One region of the Janthinobacterium sp. BJB401 genome, then DNA from elsewhere that is predicted to be linked to it. Evidence: predicted binding sites of a transcription regulator. Region 1 holds the regulator's gene; each other region holds the start of a gene.

Evidence for each region. The regulator HrcA, encoded in region 1, represses chaperone genes, less so after heat shock. The targets are predictions, from matches to a motif close to TTAGCACTCNNNNNNNNNGAGTGCTAA.
Region 2: a site for HrcA is predicted at 2,275-2,301, ahead of rpoH (RNA polymerase sigma factor RpoH). Genes of this name have one in related genera too.
Region 3: a site for HrcA is predicted at 2,816-2,842, ahead of groES (co-chaperone GroES). Genes of this name have one in related genera too.

What each region holds. Positions count from the first base shown of each region.
Region 1 covers NZ_JABXFH010000037.1:53,973-59,847, forward strand. Annotated here, with positions in the region: gene mmsB (3-hydroxyisobutyrate dehydrogenase) at 1-112, shown strand, start outside; gene HWE17_RS20920 (hypothetical protein) at 299-883, opposite strand; gene HWE17_RS20925 (hypothetical protein) at 920-1,519, opposite strand; gene HWE17_RS20930 (HAD family hydrolase) at 1,765-2,490, shown strand; gene hrcA (heat-inducible transcriptional repressor HrcA) at 2,606-3,622, shown strand; gene fur (ferric iron uptake transcriptional regulator) at 3,671-4,102, opposite strand; gene HWE17_RS20945 (outer membrane protein assembly factor BamE) at 4,299-4,934, shown strand; gene dapB (4-hydroxy-tetrahydrodipicolinate reductase) at 4,954-5,763, shown strand; gene HWE17_RS20955 (barstar family protein) at 5,771-5,875, shown strand, end outside.
Region 2 covers NZ_JABXFH010000005.1:99,300-105,174, forward strand. Annotated here, with positions in the region: gene HWE17_RS05630 (antibiotic biosynthesis monooxygenase) at 1-238, shown strand, start outside; gene HWE17_RS05635 (hypothetical protein) at 235-687, opposite strand; gene HWE17_RS05640 (hypothetical protein) at 866-1,132, shown strand; gene rpoH (RNA polymerase sigma factor RpoH) at 1,222-2,121, opposite strand; gene ftsX (permease-like cell division protein FtsX) at 2,506-3,426, opposite strand; gene HWE17_RS05655 (cell division ATP-binding protein FtsE) at 3,423-4,160, opposite strand; gene ftsY (signal recognition particle-docking protein FtsY) at 4,169-5,227, opposite strand; gene HWE17_RS05665 (MerR family transcriptional regulator) at 5,392-5,875, opposite strand, start outside.
Region 3 covers NZ_JABXFH010000004.1:79,000-84,874, forward strand. Annotated here, with positions in the region: gene HWE17_RS04460 (hypothetical protein) at 1-353, opposite strand, end outside; gene groL (chaperonin GroEL) at 585-2,234, opposite strand; gene groES (co-chaperone GroES) at 2,285-2,575, opposite strand; gene HWE17_RS04475 (hypothetical protein) at 3,110-3,856, shown strand; gene HWE17_RS04480 (DUF904 domain-containing protein) at 3,986-4,276, shown strand; gene HWE17_RS04485 (cell division protein ZapA) at 4,276-4,587, shown strand; RNA gene ssrS (6S RNA) at 4,642-4,819, shown strand; gene HWE17_RS04495 (EVE domain-containing protein) at 4,899-5,363, shown strand; gene HWE17_RS04500 (GGDEF domain-containing protein) at 5,360-5,875, opposite strand, start outside.

The sequences.
Region 1 (5,875 bases):
GGGCGGGCTGGTGCGGCAGTTGTACCAGATGCATGCGCAAGCCGGTTATGCGCAGCAGGATTTCTCCAGCATCGTGCAAATGTTGCAGCCGGGCTTGAATAAACCCGTTTGAGGAATTTTGGGCAAAAAAAAGCCCGCTGGTAAAAGCGGGCTAAATCCAATTCTTGGAAGAGTTGGAGGAGACAGATGCATTATGCTGCATCGCCACATATAACTCCAATTTATCTTTGGAATATCAACTATAGATTTCCGTGATATCTCTTCCCGGTAGCCGCGCAGCGGCTACCGTTGCCGCCACTCAGGCCGGATTGCAAACGATCTGCACCGTCGTCACATTCGCTTCGCCCATGGTGCCGCCGCCCGTGCCTGGCTGTACCGAGCACTTCAGCCCCTTTGGCTGGGTTTCGGAGACGCTGATGCCATAGGTGTCGCCATAGGCGACCGAGCCGGACATGGTAAAGGTCGTGGCGTCCTTGGCCACCGTTGTTGTCGTACTGCCGTTAATCAGCACCAGGCCGTCCACCGTCAGGCCGGAAACCGTGCCGCCCACGGTATATCTGTTTTGCGAGCAAGTAACCGCGGCGCTGATATTGATGTAATGGCCAGCCGAACCGGAACCACCGCTGATGCCGCAAGTCATGTGGGCTGGTTGTTTATTGACGGTGATGTTGTAGTCGGTGCCATAGTCGATGCGCTTGCCGAAGGTAAACGACGTTTTGCCCGCAGGAACCGGCAGGGTGTCGCTGCCATTGGCCAGGATCAGTCCTTCATTGTTCAAGCCTGTGATGGTGCCGCTGACATCATACGAGGCCTTGCCGCCGCAAGCGGCCAGTCCCAGGGTCAGCAGCAGTGCGGCGAGTGGGCGCAAGCAGGATAACTTCATGTATTTCTCCAAAAAATAGGTGACGGATCGCAAGGATTACTGCGGCGTGCAGTCAAGTGTGGCCGCGGTCGTGGCGGCGGAGCCCATCGTGCCGACCGTATCGCTGCCGTCCGCACTGCTGGAACCCTGGAAGCGGCACTTCAGGCCCGTTGGCTGAGCCAGTATGGAAATGCCGTACGCGGCGCCGTCATCAACACTTGCGAATTCGTAGGCGGTGGCGCCAGCCAGCAGGGTGGTGCCGTTGGGGCCCATCACCAGACGCAAGCCATCGGCGCTCAGGCCCGTGACCGTGCCGCGAAGCGGGTAGGTATTGGTCTTGCAGATCACCTGGGCCGTGGTCACGGAGTAGCTCGATGCCTTGCCGACGCCATTGATAATCGTGCAAACGGCGCCCTTGGGCTGTTGCGCGATGGTGATGTCGTAGCGGTCATCGTTCTTGACCAGCTTGGTGAAAACAAACTGGCCCTGGCCCGCAGGGACCGGCAAGCGTTCCCCGTCATTCTGGAGAATCAGGCCATCCTTGGCCAGACCGCCAACCGTGCCTTGCAGATACAGGTTGCCGCCGCTGCCGCCGCAGGCTGCCAGTGTGGCGGCGCAAGCCGCCGCCAGCATCGAGCGCAGGTACAAATTTTTCATACAGTCTCCAAAACGAATTAGGTTGGGTAGCGCAACGCGGACGCTGGCGCCGCATTGGAATGGCGCCTATTTTAGTCTATCTGGCAAGCTGAATGATCTTGCCTTGTATCACCCTGTAACAATTTTTCGCCGGGAAGCGCTGGCCCGGCCCCATTTCACGGGGGCGCAGCCATGCCGGCGGCGGCGATCGGTGCGACAATAGCTATACCCTGCGCACTGTGACGCAGCATCCCATTGTGAGTCCCATGTCCCTTGCTCCTGTAAAACCCGCCGTGCCGCCCAAGGCCATCCTCTTCGACCTCGACGATACCTTGTGGCCCATCGCGCCCGTGATTGCCGCCGCCGAAACCCTGCTGCACGACTGGCTGGCCACGCATGCACCCAAGGTGGCGCAGCAGTTTTCCATCGAGCTGCTGCGCCAGCACCGTCTGGCCATGCTCAATGAACAACCGCATTTCCATGGCAACCTGATCGAGTTGCGCCGCGCGGGCCTGCTGGCCGCCTTCGAGGCGGCCGGCGAGGATCCCGCCCTGGTCGACGGCGCCATCGCGCAGTTCCTTGCGGCCCGTCATCGCGTCCAGCCATATGACGACGTCTTGCCGGGCCTGGCCTGGATGGGCCAGCGCATGCTGGTCGGCTCCATCTCGAATGGCAATGCGGACCTTGAAATTATCGGCCTGGCGCAGCATTTCAAGGTATCGATCGCCGCCAGCGACTTTGGCGTGGCCAAGCCCGACGCCAGCATCTTCCTGGCCGCTTGCGCCGCGCTGGACGTGGCGCCCCATGAAGCCGTGTATGTCGGCGACGATCTGTATTTCGATGTGACGGGAGCGCAGGGGGCGGGCATGCGTGCCGTGTGGATGAACCGCAAGGGCAGCGATGCCCACCTGGCCGCCGGCGTGCAGCCCGACGCCATCTGCGCCAACTTTGATGAATTGCTGTTGTGGCTGCAGGGGCAACTGGAAGATTGATCGCCGCGGGACGAGCGAACGTGCATAATAGGCGCTGTTGCTGCACGTTCGGCCGCTTTCGTTGCCGCTTTTCTAAAAAATACTTGCTAAGAAATACTTGCCTAAATAAAACACCATGCAACTCGATACACGTGCCCAAACACTGCTGAAAGCCCTGGTCGAGCGATATATCGCCGACGGCCTGCCGGTCGGTTCGCGCGCCTTGTCGAAAATTTCCGGCCTCGACCTGTCGCCAGCCACGATCCGCAACATCATGGCTGACCTGGAAGAGCTCGGTTATGTCTCCAGTCCGCACACCTCGGCCGGACGCATCCCCACGCCGCGCGGCTACCGCATCTTTGTCGACACCTTGCTGACTGTCCGGCATCTGGATGAGCATCTGGTGGAGTCGCGCATGCGCCTGCAGACGCCGCAGCCGCAAAAGACCATCGCCAACGCGGCGCAGATGTTGTCGTCGCTGTCGCAGTTCGCCGGCGTCGTGCTCAGCCCGCGGCGCGAATCCGTGTTCCAGCAAATCGAATTCTTGCGCCTGTCCGAAAAACGCATCCTGCTCGTCATCGTCGCCCCCGGCGGCGACGTGCAGAACCGTTTATTGCTGACGGAAGCCGACTATACGCCGGCGCAACTGGTGCAATCGGCCAACTATATCAATCAGAATTATGGCGGCCTGTCCTTCGACGCCGTGCGCGTGCGCCTGCAGGGCGAATTGCGCCAGCTGCGCGACGATATGGGCAGCCTGATGCAGGCGGCCGTGGAAGCGGGCAGCGAAGCGATGGCCGACCATAGCGACGACATGGTGATTTCCGGCGAGCGCAACTTGCTCAGCGTGAGCGATCTGTCATCGAATATGCATTCGCTGCGCCAGATGTTCGACATGTTCGAGCAAAAAACGGGTTTGATGCAGCTGCTCGACGTGTCGAGCAAGGCGACGGGCGTGCAGATTTTCATCGGCGGCGAATCGAACCTGGTGCCGATGGATGAAATGAGCGTGGTGACGGCGCCGTATGAAGTCAACGGCAAGATCGTGGGAACGCTGGGAGTGATCGGGCCGACGCGCATGGCTTACGAACGCGTCATCCCGATTGTCGATATCACGGCCAAGTTGCTGTCAAGCGCGCTCAGCCATCATTGATCGTACTGCCTGACGCGCCAGCCGCTCCGTGGGAGCGGCAAGCGTGGATCAGGCGGTTTTGTGCGGGCAAGCTGTCTTGGTGCAGTTGCCGTAGATGGCCAGGGCGTGTTCGGCGATCTTGAAGCCGCGCTCCTCGGCCACTTTTTGCTGGCGGATTTCGATTTCTTCGTCGAAGAATTCTTCGACCCGGCCACAGTCGAGGCACACCAGGTGGTCGTGGTGGGAGCCTTCGTTGAGTTCGAAAATCGCCTTGCCGGTTTCAAAATGGTTGCGGTTGAGCAAGCCAGCCTGTTCGAATTGGGTCAGGACGCGGTAGACAGTTGCCAAACCGACATCCATATTGTCGGCCAGCAGAATTTTATACACGTCTTCCGCGGTCAGGTGGCGTACCGGGCTACTCTGGAAGATATCGAGTATCTTCAGCCGTGGCAGGGTGGCTTTCAGGCCGCTTGCCTTGAGATCACTAGGATTGTTACTCATGTTTGTTGCTCGTATGTGGGTCAGGTGCTTTATCATATAGCGTTTTGTCGGGGAGTGCCAAAATATGCTTTTTTTTGGCGGGCCGGTCACTCCTGGCGTTTTGTTCATCCAATTGAGGTCATTTATGCGCGTAACACCGGCTGTATTGCCATCTCTCTGGCACCGTATTTCATTTCGAGCACCAGTCGTGGCAGGCATGGTCTGTGTCGCGCTGGCCATGTCCGGCTGCGCCAGCCGTGGCATTCTGGGCGAAAAGCCGGCAGCTGCTCAAAAAGAAGGCAAGGAACTGGTTCCCGAACAGGGCGCACAAACGACCACCATCACGCCGCTGCAAAAATTCATGTGGTTTTTCTCGCCCTACCGTCCTGACATTCAACAAGGCAACTTTGTCTCCGAAGAGATGCTGGCCCAGTTGAAAGTGGGCATGACGCGTGACCAGGTGCGTTTCGTCCTCGGCACCTCGCTGCTGACCGATATCTTCCATGCCGACCGCTGGGATTACCCGTTCCGCCTGGCCCGGGGCAGTGGCGAAACCACCAGCAGCCGCGTGGTCGTGTACTTCGGCAAGGATGGCAAGGTTGAACGTTTCGAAGGCGGCAACTTGCCGACGGAAAAAGAATACATCGACCGCATCGCCGGTCCGTCGCCATTCGCCAAGGTTGCCAAGGCTGACGCGCCTGCCGCCGCCGTGCCATCGCCCGTGGCGCCAAGCGCCGTGCCGGTGCCGGCCGATGCCGCGCCAGCCATTCCTGTGAGTAAGCCTGCGCTTGTACCTGCACCTGCAACGGCGCCTGCCGCCGAGCCTGCACCCGCTGCCGAACCCACCAAATAAGTTGTTGTAAGAGAATAAAATGACTGAACTGAAAATTGCCATCGCTGGCGCCAGCGGCCGTATGGGCCATATCCTGATCGAAGCCGTCAGCAACGCGCCTGACGCTGTTCTCGCTGGCGCGCTGGACCGCGCTGGTTCGCCGTCCGTTGGCCAGGATGCCGCCGCCTTTCTCGGTAAACCTGCCGGCGTGCTGATCGAATCCGACTTGGCCACCGGCCTGGCCGGCGCCGATTACCTGATCGACTTCACGCGTCCCGAAGGCACTTTGCAGCACCTGGCGTATTGCGCCGAGCATGGCATCAAGATGATCATCGGCACCACCGGTTTCGATGACGCTGGCAAGGCTGCGATTGCCGCCGCCGCCGAAAAGACGGCCATCATGTTCGCGCCGAACATGAGCGTGGGCGTGAACGTCACCATGAAGCTGCTGGAACTGGCCGCGAAAAGCCTGTCCGAAGGCTATGACATCGAGATCATCGAAGCCCATCACCGCCACAAGGTCGATGCGCCGTCGGGCACGGCCCTGCAAATGGGCGAAGTGGTGGCCGGTGCCCTGGGCCGCGACTTGAAGGAATGCGCCGTGTACGGCCGCGAAGGCGTGACGGGCGAACGCGACCCGTCGACCATCGGCTTTGCCACCATCCGCGGCGGCGATATCGTCGGCGACCATACGGTGCTGTTTGCCGGCATCGGCGAGCGCATCGAGATCAGCCACAAGTCGAGCAGCCGCGTCACCTACGCCCACGGCGCCCTGCGCGCCGCGCGTTTCCTGGTCGACAAGCCGACCGGCCTGTTCGACATGCAGGACGTGCTGTCGCTGAAGAACTGAGGAAGATATGGCCACTGCCATCCTGAATGGAAAAGACATCACCGACGTAGCGAGCTTTCACGCGCAATGCGTGCCAGCCTTCGGTTTCCCCGAGTTCTACGGCAACAGCATG
Region 2 (5,875 bases), on a different contig from region 1:
CATCGAGCGTTTCAGCAGCCTGAGCGAACCAGGCAAATTGCTGTCGCTATCCTTCTTTCGCGACGAGGCGGCGCTGGCGCAGTGGCGGCAGCTGGAAGCGCACCGCGCGGCGCAGTCGGCCGGCCGGCAGGGCGTATTTGATGATTACCGGCTGCGCATCGCCGCCGTGGTGCGCGATTACGGCATGCTGGACCGGCAACAGGCGCCGGCCGACAGCTGCCAGCGTCACAGCGTTTAGCGGGGCAGCGCGCCCTGCGTGATTTTCACCTTGACCCGGTAAGTGGGCTCGGCCGCATTCAGGGCCGGCGGCGTGGCCGGATCGACGTCGAGCAAGGTAAACGTCAGGTGGTTGACGGTGACGGAGCTGGCGGCGCCGGGCATGGAATCGGACAAGACGATGTCGGTGGCGCCCGCACTGTTGAGCAAACTGAAACTGTAGCTGACGTAGCCTTTCCACACGCACACGGCGCCCTTGCGGCAGCGGCTGTCGTTGACGCGTTCGAGTTTCAGGGTATCGGTGGCCGTGATGGCGACCTGTTCGCCCGGCGAGAGCACGTGGGTGACGCTGCGCGGCGTGTTTTCCGCGTCGCCGGCGCTGCCGGCCGCGCCGCAGCCGGCCAGCACGGCCAGGCAGGCGAAGAACAGGGGCAGCAGCATGCTGCGATAAGAGCGGGTCAGATAATGCATGTTTTTCCTTTCAGGTGGAGCGTCCCCGGCGTGCTTGTTCACGCGTGGGATGAAATGATAGTAACAAAATGATATTTTTCAGGCGCACTATTGGCGTGCTGCCGATGAATTGACGCGCCGGCCACGCGGCGCGCCGATTACTGCGTAAAATGGCTGTTTTGAAAATCAGGAAACAACCATGAAAAAAACCGACCTGGCCAAAAGCGATGCCAAGAAACTGATGGGAAAGATGAGTGTTCCCGGCGCCGGTGCATTCGGTAAGGAAGCGGTGGTCGTCGACCGCCGCGAGCAGCGCAAGCGCGATCAGGCCCTGGGCCTGGTGCCGTTCGCCGTCAAGCTGAACAGCGATCTGGTGTTGCAATTGCAAACCCTGGCCAAGGAGCGCGGCGCGGATCTGAATGAATTGGTTGCCGAAGTCCTCGTCAAGGGCCTGGCTGCAGCGTAAGGGCTGACAATGTTTATCTGTTGATAAATATCAGTGGTAAAACTAAAAGGCGCCTTGCGGCGCCTTTTGCATTGCGGCATTGCTTTCGATTACACCCAGGCGGCCAGCGCGCCCTTCATTTTTTTCAGCGCCGCCACTTCGATCTGGCGGATGCGCTCGGCCGATACGCCGAACTCTTCCGCCAGCGCGTGCAGGGTGGCGCCCGAACCGTCGTCGTTGGCCAGCCAGCGCGCTTCGATGATGCGGCGCGAACGGGCGTCGAGCTTGCTCAAGGCCGTTTCCAGGCCTTCCGATTGCAAACGCGTCACTTGTTCCGCTTCCAGCACCTTGGTCGGCTCGCTTTGCTCCGACGACAGGTAGGCGATCGGCGAAAACTTGTCGTCTTCATCGTCGGTCGGCGATTCCAGCGCAATGTCGCGGCCGCTCAAGCGCGTTTCCATCTCGATCACTTCTTCGCGCTTCACGTCGAGCAGCTTGGCCAGCGCATCGATCTGCTTCGGCGTCATCGCGTCCAGGCCCGTCTTGTGGCTGCGCAGGTTGAAGAACAGCTTGCGCTGCGCTTTCGTCGTCGCAACCTTGACCAGGCGCCAGTTTTTCAGGATGTATTCATGCATCTCGGCTTTCACCCAGTGCATGGCGTACGACACCAGGCGCACGCCCTGGTCCGGATCGAATCGTTTCACGGCTTTCATCAAGCCGATATTGCCTTCCTGAATCAGGTCGGCATGCGGCAAGCCATAGCCCAGGTAACCGCGGGCAATCGAGACCACCAGGCGCAGGTGCGACAGCACCAGTTCTTGCGCGGCGGCCAGGTCATTTTTTTCACGCAGGCGTGTCGCCAGCGAAATTTCTTCGTCGTGGGTCAACATGGGCAGGCGGTTCACGGCCGAAATATAGGCGTCGATATTGCCCAGATTGCCGGTGAAACCGAGGCCCAGCGCATTACTTTTGGTCGGAACCAATGCGGACGTTGCGGACATCATAGTCATGTTTTCTCCCTCGTAGTCTTGCTTTGTTCCAGTTGGCCACGTCACGCGACGTGGTCCGGTTGTCTGTTTGCGTATTCGGTCTTGCACTTTGCAGAGCGCGGCACCATCTTCATCTGGCGTCCATGGCGCTTCTGCCTTTGGTATGTCCCTATATTAGCACTCTCTGCTTGAGAGTGCCAATCAGCACATTTAATCGGCCTGATAGCCTAAATGCTATGGCGATTTAATGCTTGATATATATATGAACAGTGATTTGAACACGTAATCAGTCTACGGCCTCTGGCTGAAGCGAACCTTAAGAATACTTGCTAAATATCAAGATAACAGCAGATGGGGAGGGTGAGGCGCATGGCGGCACCGCAGGCGCCGCCATGGGAGGGAAGGTCAGTTCAGGCGCGCCAGGTGGCGCTGCACGCAGAGGAAGGCGCCGATCAGGCCCAGGCCAGCGCTGACGGCCAGCAAGCCGGCCATCGGCAGCGGCGCCAGCGGCACCAGCTGGAATTCGGACGCGTACAGGCGCGCAAACTCGGCAATCGCGGTATTCAGCGGTTGCAAGGCCAGCGCCACGGCGCCCAGGGCCAGCGCACCGGCGCACAGGCCCAGCAGGGCGCCCGTGTAATAGAAGGGGCGGTGGATGAAGGTGTCGGTGGCGCCGATCAGTTTCGAGATGCTGATTTCATCGCGCTGCTGCATCACTTGCAAGCGGATGGTATTGAAGACAACAGCGATCACGGCCACACCCAGGGTAATGGCCAGCAGCAACAGCACCAGGCGCAGCACGCCCAGCAGGGCCGCCAGGCGCTTGACCCAGGCCGAATCGACTTGCGCCGATTCCACGCCTGGCAACTGGCGCAGCTGTTCCGCCACGGCATCGACATCCTGCGCTTCGCTGGCGCTGCTGAAGGCGTCGAGTTTCAGCACATAGCTGTCGGGCAAGGGATTGTCGCCCAGGGTGCTCAGCACATCAGCCAGGCCGCTCTTGTTTTTCAGGGTGTCGAGCGCCTGTTCGCGGGGGATGAAGACGATTTTCGCCTTTTGCTCGCCGACGATCTTGCGCATGGAACTGGCCAGCGCCACGGCTTGCTCGCGCGGGGTGTCGATCTTCAGGAAGACGCTGATTTCCGGGTCGACCGACATCTGTTCCGACATCGGGCGTACATTGTCGAGCATGGTCAAGCCGGCGAACGGCAGCGACAGGGCGATGGCGACGACGACGACGTTCAATAAAAAGCCGCCCGGCGATTTGCGCAAGTGGATCAGCGCCGAACCGAGCGCGAAGCGGTGTTGACGGAACCAGCCTCTCATGCCTGTTCTCCTTCGCCGTCGTCCAGGCCAGGGGCGAAATCGGGATCGGGCGGCGCGAAGACGGGCGCCTGCGTGGCCTTGTCGATGGCGACCAGCTGGCCGTTTTTCAGGTGGATCACGCGGGCGGCCGCGTCGAGCATCTGTTCGTCATGGCTGGAAATGAGGCAAGTCACGCCCACGGAGTGGAAGGCTTTCAGGGCGTCGAGCACCTTGTTGGCGCTGGCGCGGTCCAGGTTGGCCGTCGGTTCGTCGGCCAGGATGATCTGTGGCCGGTTGACGATGGCGCGCGCGATCGACACGCGCTGCTGCTCCCCGCCAGACAGCGACAGCGGACGCGCCATGGCGCGGTCCAGCAATCCCACCTTGTCGAGCGCGGCGCGCGCGCGCTGTTCCGCGGCAACTTTATGCGCGCCGACGACGAGCAGCGGCAGCATGACGTTGGCCAGGATGGAGCGGTCGTTCAATAACTTTTGCTGCTGGAAGATCAGGCCCATGTTACGGCGCAAAAACGGCACGCCGGCCGGCTTGATCTTGGCCATGTCCTGGCCATTGACGATCAGCTTGCCCGACGTGGGGCGTTCCATGGCGGCGATCATTTTCAGCAAGGTGGACTTGCCGGCGCCGGACGGGCCGGCCAGGAACACCAGCTCGCCCTTGGCAATACTGAGCGAAATGTCGCTGAGCGCCACGGCATCGGGGGAGTATTGCTTGGAGACGTGCTGAAATTCAATCATGTATAGGCTTATCCGAGCAGCGCTTCGACAAATTCGGCAGCCACGAAAGGCTGCAAGTCTTCAATTTTCTCACCGATGCCGATGAAATACACGGGCACGGGACGCACGCGGGCAATCGCCGCCAGCACGCCGCCCTTGGCGGTACCGTCCAGCTTGGTGATCACCAGGCCGCTCAACTGCAGCGCATCGTCAAACGCTTTCACTTGCGTGAGGGCGTTCTGGCCCGTGTTGCCGTCGATGACGAGCAGGGTTTCATGCGGCGCGCCTTCCATGCCCTTGCCAATGACGCGCTTGATTTTCTTCAATTCTTCCATCAGGTGCAACTGCGTCGGCAAACGGCCCGCAGTGTCGACCATCACCACGTCGATGCCGCGCGCTTTCGCCGATTGCACGGAGTCGTAGGCGACGGCGGCCGGGTCGCCCGATTCCTGCGAAATGACGGTGACGTTGTTGCGCTCGCCCCAGACCATCAGCTGCTCGCGCGCGGCGGCGCGGAAGGTGTCGCCCGCGGCCAGCAGCACGGACTGGTTGTTCGACTGCATGTGCTTGGCCAGCTTGCCGATGGTGGTGGTCTTGCCGGCGCCATTCACGCCGGAAATCATCATCACCAGCGGTTTGTGGCGGCCCAGCTCGAAGCGCTTTTCCAGCGGCGAGAGCAGGTCGATCAGCAATACTTTCAGGGCGGCCTTGACGGCGGCCGCGTCGAGCAGCTTGTCTTCCTTGACCTTCTTCTTCAATTCCGTGAGCAGAAACTCCGTGGCGTCGATGCCGGCGTCGGACATCAGCAAGGCCGCTTCCAGCTCTTCATACAGGGCGTCGTCGATCTTCGCGCCGACGAACAGCACGGACAAGGTGTTCGAGGTTTTCGACAGGCCCGCCTTCAGGCGCGTCATCCACGATTTTTTCTCGGGTTCGGCGGCCACGATCACGGGCACGAGCTCGGCCGGCGCGCCGCTCAGGGGCGCAGCGGCAGGCTGCGGTGCAGGCGGCGTGGCGGCGGGAAGGACGAGGGGCTCGGCTGGCGCAGCCTCGGGAGCGATGGGTTTTTTCTTGAAGAAACTAAACATGGATGTGTGGTGGCGGGTGCTGACCTAAGGCCCGGCGGCGCCGGACACTGTGTTACGGGCTATTCTACCAGAGCGCGCCCGGCCCTTCATGCTTTACTGTTCGATTGGCAACATTGCGCGGCTATCCACGGAGATCGCCGCAATTGCCGTGCTTTCCAGTGGGATCAATGGGTTTGCAGGGCCAGCGCCTGATGGCGGCGGCGCCAGTCGGCGATGCTTTCGTCGACTTGCCGCAAGTCCAGCACGTGCAAAAACGGCGGCGGCTGGCGGTACAACACGGGACTGCGTCCGCCGGCCCACAATTCCATGCTTGGCGGCAAGCTTGCATGCAGCTGCTGCAGGCTGTCACGCGTCTGCCGTTGCTTGCTGGCGCTGGAAAACGACAGCGCGACGATGTCGGCCCGCTGCGCGCGGGCGGCCGCGACGATGTCCGTCAGCGGCGTTTCCACCCCCAGCGACATGCAATGGGCGCCGGCCGCCGCGCACAGCGCCTCGGCCATCAGCAGCCCCAGGCCATGGCGCTCCTGCGGCAAGGTACTGAGGACGATGCGCGGCGTGCGCGTGGACGGGCTGCTCGCTTGCGGCAGGGAAAAAATGGCGTGGCGCATCACCGTCTGCAAGGTTTCGCTATACAGATGTTCTTCATAC
Region 3 (5,875 bases), on a different contig from region 1:
TCCCAGCGGTGGGCCGCATCGGGCGTGCTTTCGAAAAAGCTCAGCTGGTAGCTGGCGACGCCATCGACGAGGCGCGTCTCGGGCGACGTTTCCATCACGGCGCCGTGTGCGCGGCCGCCCGAGGCTTTTTCGATATGCGCCGACCAGGCCTTGATTTCCGGCAAAGCCAGCAAGGCATCGACGGCGCGCGCGTTCTGCTCCGGCGCCGCCGTGTTGGCGCTGGCGCCAGGGGCATTGTCACCGTGCGGCGCGGACTGCTGGTGCACGTAGAAAGCGACTAGCCCGGCGGCCAGCAAGCCGGCCAGGATGCCGGCGATGATGGTGGTTCTGGAAGAGGAGGCGCGTGGCGGCATGATGGTGGGCGTGAGAAAGAGGGACGATGGCGGCCATGCTAAAGCAAAACGCACAGGCCGGCAATCGCCGGGCTTGCCAAATCAACAGGTCAACAGGCGAAAAAAAAGCTACCTTCCGTAGAAGATAGCTTTTCGGGGCTGCCGGGGAGGGACAGGCAGCTTTTGGTCTGCTGTGTCTCCCCGGCGTATGCATCCCCGCGCGCCGTCGCCTGCGCGCGGGGATGCCGGACATTACATCATGCCGTCCATGCCGCCCATGCCGCCCATACCACCCATGCCGCCGCCCATGCCGCCGCCTGCTTTGTCGTCAGCGATTTCGCAGACCATGCAGTCGGTTGTCAGCATCAGCGAAGCGATCGAAGCGGCGTTTTGCAGCGCCGAACGGGTCACTTTGGCTGGGTCCAGAACGCCCATTTCAACCATGTCGCCATACGTGCCGTTGGCAGCGTTGTAGCCGTAGTTGCCCGAACCAGCCAGTACGGCTGCCACGACGACCGAAGCTTCTTCGCCAGCGTTTTGCACGATCATGCGCAGTGGCTCTTCCATTGCGCGCAGAACGATCTTGATACCAGCGTCTTGATCAGGATTGTCGCCCTTGACCGTGATGTTGGCGCGTGCGCGCAGCAGGGCTACGCCGCCGCCTGGCACGATGCCTTCTTCCACGGCAGCGCGGGTAGCGTGCAGTGCATCTTCAACGCGGGCTTTTTTCTCTTTCATTTCGACTTCGGTGGCTGCGCCAACCTTGATCACGGCAACGCCGCCAGCCAGTTTGGCTACGCGCTCTTGCAGTTTTTCACGGTCGTAGTCCGAGGTCGCTTCTTCGATCTGTACACGCACTTGTTTTACGCGTGCTTCGATCGATGCTGCTTCGCCGGCGCCATCGATAACGATGGTGTTTTCCTTGCCCACTTCGATGCGTTTCGCCTGGCCCAGTTCGGCCAGGGTCACTTTTTCCAGGGTCAGGCCGACTTCTTCAGCGATCACTTGGCCGCCGGTCAGGACAGCGATGTCTTCCAGCATGGCTTTGCGGCGGTCGCCGAAGCCAGGGGCTTTCACTGCGCACGTTTTCAGGATGCCGCGGATGTTGTTCACAACCAGGGTGGCCAGTGCTTCGCCTTCGATGTCTTCTGCGATGATCAGCAGTGGACGGCCAGCTTTGGCGACTTGTTCCAGTACCGGCAGCAGGTCACGGATGTTCGAGATTTTCTTGTCGCACAGCAGGACGAATGGGCTGTCCAGTACGGCAACTTGTTTCTCTGGGTTGTTGATGAAGTATGGCGACAGGTAGCCGCGGTCGAACTGCATGCCTTCAACGATATCCAGCTCGTCGTTCAGCGACTTGCCGTCTTCCACGGTGATCACGCCTTCTTTGCCGACTTTTTCCATCGCTTCAGCGATACGCTCGCCGATCGAGTAGTCCGAGTTCGCCGAGATCGCGCCAACCTGGGCGATTTCTTTGGTCGTGGTGCAAGGACGGGCGATTTTCGCCAGTTCTTCGACGGTCGCTGCAACAGCTTTGTCGATACCGCGCTTCAGGTCCATCGGGTTCATGCCGGCGGCAACGAACTTCATGCCTTCGCGCACGATGGCTTGTGCCAGCACGGTTGCGGTGGTGGTGCCGTCGCCGGCGTTGTCGCTGGTGCGGGAAGCAACTTCCTTGACCATTTGCGCGCCCATGTTCATGAGCTTGTCTTTGAGTTCAACTTCTTTCGCTACCGACACACCATCCTTGGTGACGGTAGGGGCGCCGAACGAGCGCTCCAGAACCACGTTGCGGCCTTTCGGGCCCAAGGTGACTTTGACTGCGTTGGCGAGGATATTGACGCCTTCGACCATCTTGGCGCGCGCTGCGTCGCCGAATACTACTTCTTTAGCTGCCATGTTCAATTCTCCTGAGTTTCGGGATGTATCTGTCTACAACGTGGAAACAATTACTTGACGACGATCGCCATGATGTCTTCTTCGCGCATGACCAGCAGCTCATCGCCGTCAACTTTGACGGTTTGGCCGGCGTACTTGCCGAACAGGACGCGGTCGCCCACTTTGACATCCAGAGGACGGACTTTGCCGTCGTCGAGAATCTTGCCATTGCCTACGGCAAGGACTTCGCCTTGATCCGGTTTTTCAGCAGCTGCATCAGGAATGATGAGGCCGGACGCAGTTTTGGTTTCCTGGTCGAGGCGTTTGACGATGACGCGATCGTTCAATGGGCGCAGATTCATACAAAACTCCTTAAAGTTCAATGGATAGGTGTTGCTAAATGAATACATGCCTGGCACAGCGCCAGGCCTGCTTTCAGTGACCGCCGTTGAAAGCAGCCCGCAACGGTCAAGCAAACCCCATGTCATCCTGTCCTTGCCTGTATCCGGCAGTGGTGCATCGCGGCGTCGCCCGCCGCGTAGCGTTCCCTGCAGTGGCCTGGCAAGCACCATCAGTCCTGAGGATTACTACGAAAGAGTTTGTTAGCACTCTCTACTAACGAGTGCTAATTATAGGGACGGTAGGGGGCTTATTCAAGGGCTTATTCTCCGGGAAGATATACATAGACGTTCTGCGCAGCCTGCATTTACGCAGGGTTTGCGCTGGCGCAAGCCAACTTCCCGGGCGTCAGCAACAGGCGCGACTCTAGCATGCCGTCCGGAGAGGGGCCGTTCCTGTACGCACAGGAAACAGAGTTTCACTATGGAATTTGATAAGATGATTGTAATTGCATATCAATATCGCCACATATAACTACTTGCACCAGAAAGAACGCCATGCCATTTCCGCCTTCCCGCCCCGCGCTGCGCCTGCTGGGCGCTACCCTCATCGGCCTCGCCTGCCTGGGCAATGCCGCCGCGCAAACGCCCACCATCGCCGACGAGATCACCGTGGCGACCCTGACGCCGCAGGAAAAAGACAGGCTGCTGGGCGATTTGTTCAAGGACTTGAACAAGGACGACGACGATCAGCAAGCGCACGTGTGGGACAACGGCGGCGACCGCGGCGTGATGGTCAAAGTCACGTATAACTTCAGCAATTCCGGCATGACGGAGCACAGTTTGAAGGCGCATGTGTGCCGCGACCTGAAATTCGTCGTTACGGCGGGCGGCAAGTCGCAGGACCTGAGCCGCCGCACCTGTTCGCAGAACAGCGGAAAATGGGATGTGCAGGGCAAGGATCCGGCGCCCGTCGTGTATCCGCCTTTCCTGTCCGACGTCACCATCGCCAGGCTGAATGCACAAGAACAAGCATCGTTGCTGAAGGCCGCCGTGCGCACCTTGAAAGATGAAGAGGATGGCAAGAGCCGCCAGTGGAGCAACAAGGGCCTGGGCAATGCGGTGCCACTGGCAGTGCGCCTGACGCCTTCGGGCACGGACGCCAAACCGGGCAGCTACAGCCGCACTTGCCGCGACTTGACGATGGTGCTTGACGGCAAGAGCGGCAAGCAGGAGTTGACGCGCCGCTCTTGCGAAAACCGCTATGGCGGCCTCGATATCGAAGCCGATTACGTCGACGAGTAAAACGCTGCCATCGCGGCGCCGGCGGATGCGCGCACTTGGCGAAAAGCGCCGGAAAAAGCGTGTATTGTCCGCCAACTGCCCTGCATTGATGTAAATATGTGTGACAGCGGCGTGATTCGATTGACGCCCATGGAGCGTCCGCCCTATAGTGGCGGCATGATTTCCGAATTCAACGAATTATCCGACAAAATAGGCCTGCTGGCCGAAATGACCCATGCGCTGCGCCGTGAAAACGCGCAACTGCGCAAGGACAATGCCGCGCTGGCCGCCGACAACGCCCTGTATGTGCAACGCATGCGCGAGGCGCAGGAGCGGGTGGAAGCCTTGCTGGAAAAAATTCCCGAACTGGTGCAAGCCGGCCTGGAGCAAGCCGCTTCGGAAGCGGGCGCCTATATTGCCGAGAACGAGAAGGAAGCGTAATGCCGCGTGTCGATGTCAATATCATGGGCCAGTCCTACAGCATGGTGTGCCGCGACGGCGAAGAGCGCGCGCTGCGCGAAGCGGCGATCTATCTCGATAGCAAAATGAAAGCCATCCGCGACGCGGGCAAGGTCAAGGGCAACGACCGCATCGCCGTGCTGGCCGCCCTGGGCGTGGCCGCCGAATTCCTCTCCGTGAAGTCGCCGCAAGGTCCGCTGTCGGAATTGACGATACTGGAAGTGAAGCAGAAAATCTCGGCCATGCATACTGTTCTCGATAGCGCTCTGACGCCCCAGGAAAACCTTTTTTAAGCGTGCACGCGACGATTTGTCTTTGCGATGCGCGAGCAAAGGAGTAAACTTGGGTCTACCCTGCGGTGTTCGCGATTGCCATATATTCCTTGAACCATTTATGCGCATCGGTTGCGAATTTTGTTTGATGGGAGTGAGCGTCGCTCGTTCGACGAACCCGAAATTGAACTAACGTGACCACCTTGAACCGTTTGGTTCGGGATGCCGGCATAGCGGCACAGGCGGGGCCCAATTTGAAAGAAAACGAAAAACGGTTGCAGCATCGATGCGCAACCGTTTTTTTACGTCTGTCGCTTTGATACGGAGTCTGCATGAAACAATACTGGCTGATGAAGTCCGAACCCGATGAAGTGAGCATCGATGACCTGATGGCGGCGCCCAAACACACCATGCCGTGGTTCGGTGTGCGCAATTACCAGGCGCGCAACTTCATGCGCGATGGCATGCAGCCGGGCGATGGCGTGCTGTTCTATCACTCGAGCTGCCCGCAGCCGGGCGTGGCGGGCGTGGCAGAAGTGGCCAGCGGCGCCTATCCCGATCACAGCCAGTTTGAAGAGGGCGGCAAATACTTCGACCCGAAAGCCACGCCAGAACAGCCGCGCTGGATCAGCGTCGACGTGCGCGGCGTGAAGAAGACGGCGCTGCTGCCCCTGTCCGAGATGCGCCAGATGCCGGAGCTGGAAGACATGCTGCTGCTCAAGAAGGGCAGCCGGCTGTCGATCACGCCCGTGACGCCGGCGCAATGGAAAGTCATCACCGGCAAGCTGGGACGCTAAGCCTCGACCCGGTTGCGGCCATTCTGCTTGGCCCGGTACAGGGCCTGGTCGGCGGCGGCCAGCAATTGTTCCGGCGTCTGTCCTGCGTCATGCAAGGCCAGGCCGATGCTGGCCGTCACCAGGCCGCCGCGCGACGGCGCGTGGACGATGGCGGCCGCGGCGATCGCCTCCTGCATCTTGTGCGCCACGGCCAGCGCGCCCGCGTGATCGGTGGCGGGCAGGATGGCGGCAAACTCCTCGCCGCCGAAGCGGGCCGCCAGGTCGCTGGCGCGCGGCAGCGCCGAGTTCAGGGCGGCCGCGATCCGCACCAGGCAGGCGTCGCCATACGGGTGGCCGAAGGTATCGTTGAGGCTTTTGAAGAAATCGATATCGATGATCAGCAGCGCCAGCCCCTGATGGTTGCGCGCGGCGCGCTGCCACTCCAGCTGCAGGGTCTGGTCGAAGCAGCGCCGGTTGGCGATGCCCGTCAAGCCATCCGTCAGCGACAGCTTTTCCAGTTTGTCATGCGCCGC